DNA from 3 places in the Agromyces cerinus genome. Region 2 is predicted to be linked to each of the others. Evidence: predicted binding sites of a transcription regulator. Region 2 holds the regulator's gene; each other region holds the start of a gene.

Region 1 (2,247 bases), 1.0 Mb from region 2:
GGAGATGACCTGGCCACCGGTGAGGGTCGCGATGTCCTGCAGCTGCGCCTTGCGACGGTCGCCGAAGCCGGGAGCCTTGACGGCGACCGACTTGAAGATGCCGCGGATCTTGTTGACGATCAGCGTCGCGAGTGCTTCGCCGTCGACGTCTTCAGCGATGATGAGGAGCTGCTTGCCGGTCTGGATGACCTTGTCGACGATCGGCAGCAGGTCCTTGATGTTCGAGACCTTGCCGTTGACGATCAGGATGTAGGGGTCTTCGAAGACCGCTTCCTGGCGCTCGGGGTCGGTGACGAAGTACGCCGACAGGTAGCCCTTGTCGAAGCGCATGCCCTCGGTCAGCTCGAGCTCGGTGCCGAAGGTGTTCGACTCCTCGACGGTGACGACGCCCTCCTTGCCGACCTTGTCGATCGCCTCGGCGATGAGCGCACCGATCTGCTCGTCGGCGGCGGAGATCGATGCCGTGGCGGCGATCTCTTCCTTCGTCTCGACGTCCTTCGCGTTGGCGAGGAGCTCGGCCTCGACGGCCGCGACGGCCTTCTCGATGCCGCGCTTGAGCGAGATGGGGTCGGCGCCTGCGGCGACGTTGCGGAGGCCCTCGCGCACGAGCGCCTGGGCGAGCACGACCGAGGTCGTGGTGCCGTCACCGGCGACGTCGTCGGTCTTCTTGGCGACCTCCTTGACGAGCTCGGCACCGATCTTCTCGTACGGGTCGTCGAGTTCGATCTCCTTGGCGATCGACACACCGTCGTTCGTGATCGTGGGTGCGCCCCACTTCTTCTCGAGCACGACGTTGCGTCCGCGCGGGCCGAGGGTCACCTTCACCGCGTCGGCGAGCGTGTTCAGGCCACGCTCGAGGCCACGACGGGCCTCCTCGTTGAAAGCAATGATCTTTGCCATGTGTTTCTCTCGTCCTTTCCCGGACGTCTTCAAAGATTCGTTGGGTTAGCACTCAAAACGAGTGAGTGCTAAATCGATTCTGGCACTCGACCGCCACGAGTGCAAGCGAGCCCGAGGCTGTCCGCTCAGGGCGTGAAGGTCGCAGAACCCTCGCCCGGCACGAGCTCGACCCACGTGTTGCCGGGAGCCAGCCGCAGCGGAGAACCGTCGTCGGCCGTGAGGATGATCGGCGACTCCGACGCATCCTTCGTCCAAGTGCCATGAGCCGTTCGCCCTCCGGCGGAGACCCAGGCCTCGCCCGACCCGATCATCACGGTCTTCGGCACCTCGCCGTAGCGCCAGTCGATCGCGACGCGCACGGTCACGACGTTCGTCGCCCGCACCCGCTCGCCGGACGCCTCCGTGTCGGGCGAGCCCTCCTGCGAACGCAACCAGACGGATGCCGCGGCATCCCACTCCCAACTGGGGAACCGGCCCTCGGAGAAGACGAGGTCGACGCGCGACGTCGGCACCGCGGCGAGCGCCGGGGCCGCGAGCGGATCGGCTGTGCCGTAGGCGAACTGCACGGGCGGCGGCGCGAGCGCGGCGTTGCGGGAGACCGCCTCTGCCGACTCGAGGATCACGTCGTGCGGCCCGGGCCGTTCATCGGCCCGGAAGAAGAGTCCCGTCTCGTCGTAGTCGAAGACGAGGTTCACGAGGGGCGTCGCCATCATCATCGCGACGAACTGGTCCTGGCCGCCCGAGTAGGCGATGATGCCACCGAAGGGCGAGGCGATGTCCGGATCCATGGGGCGGATCGATCGCACAGGGCCGACCTCGTCGGGGACGTCCGAATGCCAGATCGCGACGTAGCGGGTGAGACCGCCCTCGACGAGCTCCTCGAAGACGATGTCGGTGCGATTCAGGGCGATCTGCGGGCGCGCCTCTTCGTGGTTGTCGACCTTCACCGCGAGCGAGGGGTGCGCGAGCGCGGCCTCCTCTGCGGGCGTTCCGCGCAGCGGGGCGAACGAGACCGCGGCGGCCGCCGAATCGGAGGAGGGTCGTGCCTCGGCCTCGGTCGGTGCCGGAGCGGGGCGCGGCGATTGGCAGGCGGCCAGCAGCAGCGTCGCCGTGACGAGCACGGCGATGCGCGCTCCCCGCCGGAGCGGAGCCGGCTCGGCCTGCGCTGCCATGCGGTCAGCGTAGACCCGCGCACCGCCGGAGATGCGAGAGCGCGCCGCCGGAGCGGCGGCGCGCCCGCGAATCGACGTCAGGCCGGGCGGACGCCTTCGGCCTGCGGCCCCTTGGAACCGGTGCCGACCTCGAAGACGACCTGCTGCCCCTCCTCGAGGACCTTGTACCCCGACA
Region 2 (2,247 bases):
ACGGTGCGGCGGGCGCGAACGCGCCCCTGACCCTGGCAGGTCACGCAGGGCGTCGCGATGACGGTGCCGTAGCCGCGGCAGGTGCCGCAGGGGCTCGAGGTCATGACGTTGCCGAGGAGCGAGCGCACCGAGCGCTGGATCGAGCCGGTGCCGTGGCAGATGTCGCAGGTGACGGGCGAGGTGCCCGGCTGGCAGCACGAGCCGTGACACGTCTCGCAGGTCACCGCGGTGTCGACCTCGATGTCGCGGTGCGTGCCGAAGATGACCTCGTCGAGACCGACCTCGACGCGCAGCAGCGCGTCTTGACCGCGCTCACGACGCGACCGCGGACCGCGGCTCTGCTGGCCTGCCCCGAAGAAGGTCTCGAAGATGTCGCCGAAGCCGCCGAAGTTCTGGCCGCCGCCGAAGCCGCCCTGGTCGCCGAGGTCGTACTGCTGGCGCTGCTTCGGGTCGGAGAGCACGTCGTACGCGTGCGTGACCGACTTGAAGCGCTCGGATGCCTCGGCGCCCGGGTTGACGTCGGGGTGGAGTTCGCGCGCGAGACGGCGGTAGGCCTTCTTGATCTCGTCGGGGGTTGCGTCGTGGGAGACGCCGAGGACCTCGTAGTGGTCGGCCACGGAGGGCTTGTCCTTTCGATTGCCGGATGCCGGTCGCGAGCGACGGGCGGCGGGTTCAGTTCTCGCCGAGCGTTCGGGAGAGGTAACGGGCGACGGCGCGTACGGCCGCCATGCTGTGGGAGTAGTCCATGCGGGTGGGGCCGACGATGCCGAGGCGCGAGATGTCGCGGCCCGGGATCGCGAAGGCGCTCGAGACGACCGAGGTCTCGCCAAGGCCGAACGAGGCGTTCTCGCGCCCGATGCGCACCGTCACGGCGTGCTCGTCGGTCGCCATCTCGCCGAAGAGCTTCAGCAGTACCACCTGCTCTTCGATGGCCTCGATCACGCCGAGGATCGAGCCGGCGAAGTCCTGCTCGGTGCGCACGAGGTTCGCCGCTCCGGCGACCACGAGGCGATCCTGGCGCTGGGCGCGCGCCTGCTCGGCGAGCGTCACGGCGAGCGTGTGCAGCACCGCCGCGTGGCGCGGGTCGACGTTGTCGATCTCGCCCGACAGCGCGTCCGCGGCATCCGCCATCGCCCGGCCTCCGGCGATGTCGTTCAGTCGCACGCGGAGGTCGCCGAGCGTCTGCTCGTCGACGGGCTCCTCGAGTTCGGCGAGACGCTGCTCGACCTGCCCGGAGTCGGTGATGAGGATGCAGAGCACCCGCTCGGGGGCGAGCGCGATGAGCTCGACGTGGCGCACGCGCGCACTGCCGAAGCTCGGGTACTGCACGACCGCGAGCTGGTTGGTGAGCTGGGCGATGAGTCGCACCGTGCGTGCGAGCAGTTCGTCGAGATCGCTCGATTCGCCGAGGAACGTCTCGATCGCCTGCCGCTGTGCGCCGCTCAGCGGACGCACGTCGGTGAGCTGATCGACGAAGACCCGGTAGCCCTTGTCGGTCGGGATGCGGCCCGACGACGTGTGCGGCGCCGCGATCAGCTCCTCTTCTTCGAGCAGTGCCATGTCGTTGCGGATCGTCGCGGCGGAGACGCCGAAGGCGTGCCGTTCGACGATCGACTTCGAGCCGACGGGTTCGCGGGACGCGACGTAGTCCTGCACGATCGCTCGCAGAACTGCGAGGCTGCGTTCGGAGACCATGACCCTCGCTTCCCTCCATCGCTTAGCACTCGTTCTGAGTGAGTGCTAATCATATCGCGCCATACCGTGACGCGGCCGTTGCCAGCCGCGAGGCGCGGCGCTAGCTTATGGGTATCCCCCGCGAGTCACCCCCTTTGCAGCGATGCCCCGTCGCGCGAGATGCGGTTCATCTGAGAGCCCTCCGAAAGGCACACGCCATGACCGATTCCAACACCCCGACCCCCGATCCCGACGCCCAGCCGACCCCGCCGCCCGCCGCCCCCCAGGGCGCGCCCGCAGGCGCGCAGCCGGCCGCGGCTGCGCCCCTCTCGCAGGAGCAGGACGTGCAGTGGGGCGCCTTCGCCCACCTCGGCGGCGTGGTCGGGTTCCTCCCGGCGCTCATCATCTGGCTCGTCTTCAAGGACCGCGGCCCGTTCACGAACACCGAGGCGAAAGAGGCGCTGAACTTCCAGATCACGATCCTCATCGCCTACATCGTGGGCTCGATCCTCACGGTCATCCTCATCGGCGTCTTCCTCGTCTGGGCCGCTTGGATCGTGAGCGTCGTGTTCT
Region 3 (2,247 bases), 1.2 Mb from region 2:
CGGCGAATCGAACGCCGTGTCGCTGGTCAGGTAGGCGATGCCGGAGCTCAGCATCCACGCGCCGTTCGCCCGGGCGAGGTCGCCGATCAGGCGCGCGCGGATCACGGCGCCGTCGGGCTCGTACACGAACTCCCCGAGCGGGCCGACGGGAGCGTCCTCACTGTCGGCATCGGCCGTGAGCTCCTGGGCGGCGTCGCCGCGGATCACGAGCGCTGCACGGCGGATGCCCGGGCGTGCGACCGCCCCGAACCAGACGCCGAGCTCGACGAGGTCGCCGTCGACCGAGACCCACTGCGCCTCGGCGCCGGTCGGAATCACGTCGCGGTCGGTGCCCGGGCCGAGCTTCACGCCGACGGGCATGCGCTCGCCGAGCCCGAAGGCGAAGTCGAGCGAGGGGGAGTAGGCCGAGGCATCCGCGATCCTCGTCGTCGTGCCGCCAGCGGTCGTGCGGCGCGCGGGATCGAGCCAGGCTCCGTCGATGCCGCCGAGCGCGACCTGCTCGGCCTGCTCGTGCAACACGCGCACGTGCGAGAACGGCGTGAGGTTGTATGCGGCGATGGCGGCCGTCACCTCGTCGGCTTCGGCGGCGGTGACCTCGAGGTCGATCGCGGCCATGGCGAGGGCGTCGCCGCCGATGCCGCAGCCGAGGTCGGCGACATGGCGCACGCCGGCGCGCGAGAAGCGTCCGGCGTGGAGGGCGGCGACCTTCAGGCGCGTCGCCTGTTCGAGGCCCGCCTCGGTGAAGAGCATGCGCGACGCGAACGGGCCGAACTTCGCCTCGGCTTTCGCACGGAGCTTCGCCTGGCTGAGCACGGCGGCGACGAGCGTCGGCGGGTGCCCCTGCTTGCGCAGGTCGGCGACGGTCTTGACGATGTCGGCCTTCGAGTCCCAGTCGGGCAGCCCGTCGAGCAGCGTGAGACCCTCGGGGGAGAGCAGTTCGACGAGTTCGGCGCGATCCACCCGGCAACGCTAGCACCGCGCTGCGGCCGGCGTTTCGCCAGTGGCTGAACGGGCTGGCACTCACGTTGCACGAGTGCCAAATCGCGCCTAGACTCGCCTTAGCACTCTCGCTCTGAGGCTGCTAACCAAGTCTTCGTCAAGACAGTTTTCTTCACAGAGAGAAGGGGTCAACCGTGTCGGTTTCCATCAAGCCGCTCGAGGATCGCATCGTCATCAAGCAGGTCGAGGCCGAGCAGACCACCGCATCCGGTCTGGTCATCCCCGACACCGCCAAGGAGAAGCCCCAGGAGGGCGAGGTCGTGGCAGTGGGCCCCGGCCGCATCGATGACAACGGCAACCGCGTCCCGCTCGACGTCGCTGTCGGCGACAAGGTGATCTACTCGAAGTACGGCGGCACCGAGGTCAAGTTCGGCGGCGAGGACTTCCTCGTCCTGTCGGCTCGCGACGTGCTGGCAGTCGTCGTCCGCTAAGGCGCGACAGATCGATCCGAGGCCCGGATGCCCCATGGGGCATCCGGGCCTCGTCGTATGCGGGCAGCGGATGTCGCGGCATCCGCTGCCCGGAATGCCACGCCGTCGTCCCGTCGCGGCCGGATCTCGACGCCGAACGGCCGACCGGTCGCCGATCGGCGCCCGTTCTCGGGCGTAGTCTGTGCTGGTGCCATCCCGCTCCGAGACCCAGGTTCCCGAATCGGCCGGCGCCTCGGCCGGCGTGAGCCGATCCGGCCTCCTCTATGCGATCGCCGCCTACGGTCTCTGGGGATTCCTGCCGATCTACTTCATCGCGCTGGCCCCCTCGGGCCCGGTCGAGATCGTCGCATGGCGGGTGCTCTTCTCGCTCGTCTTCTGCGCCCTGCTGATCCTCGTCACGCGCGCGTGGCGTGCACTCGGCCTGCTCTTCCGCGATCGGCGCATCGTGCTCACGATGGGCCTCGCGGGCGTGCTCATCTTCATCAACTGGCAGACCTACGTCTTCGCGGCGACGACGAACCAGGTCGTCGAAGCGGCGCTCGGCTACTTCATCAACCCCATCGTCACCGTGTTCCTCGGCGTGTTCGTGCAGCGCGAGCGGCTGAACCCGACCCAGTGGACCGCGGTCGGCATCTCGATCGTCGCGGTGATCGTGCTCGCCCTCGGCTATGGTCAGCTGCCCTGGATCGCCCTCGTGCTGGCGTTCTCGTTCGGGTTCTACGGCCTCATCAAGAAGCGCGTCGGCCCGAAGGTCGACGCCGTCTCGGGCCTCACGCTCGAGACCGTCTGGCTCGCGCCGCTCGCCGTCGTGCAACTC

What was found. The regulator HrcA, encoded in region 2, represses chaperone genes, less so after heat shock. The targets are predictions, from matches to a motif close to TTNGCACTCGNNNNNNNCGAGTGCNAA.
Region 1: the regulator HrcA is predicted to act here: its motif matches at 946-972, upstream of groL (chaperonin GroEL).
Region 3: the regulator HrcA is predicted to act here: its motif matches at 1,014-1,040, upstream of groES (co-chaperone GroES).

What each region holds. Positions count from the first base shown of each region.
Region 1 is NZ_JAFBCT010000001.1:521,451-523,697, reverse strand. Features, by position in the region: gene groL (chaperonin GroEL) at 1-900, opposite strand, end outside; gene JOE59_RS02435 (DUF3048 domain-containing protein) at 1,026-2,072, opposite strand; gene JOE59_RS02430 (cold-shock protein) at 2,150-2,247, opposite strand, start outside.
Region 2 is NZ_JAFBCT010000001.1:1,566,749-1,568,995, forward strand. Features, by position in the region: gene dnaJ (molecular chaperone DnaJ) at 1-617, opposite strand, end outside; gene hrcA (heat-inducible transcriptional repressor HrcA) at 673-1,695, opposite strand; gene JOE59_RS07235 (DUF4870 domain-containing protein) at 1,893-2,247, shown strand, end outside.
Region 3 is NZ_JAFBCT010000001.1:372,137-374,383, forward strand. Features, by position in the region: gene JOE59_RS01765 (class I SAM-dependent methyltransferase) at 1-960, opposite strand, end outside; gene groES (co-chaperone GroES) at 1,134-1,430, shown strand; gene rarD (EamA family transporter RarD) at 1,618-2,247, shown strand, end outside.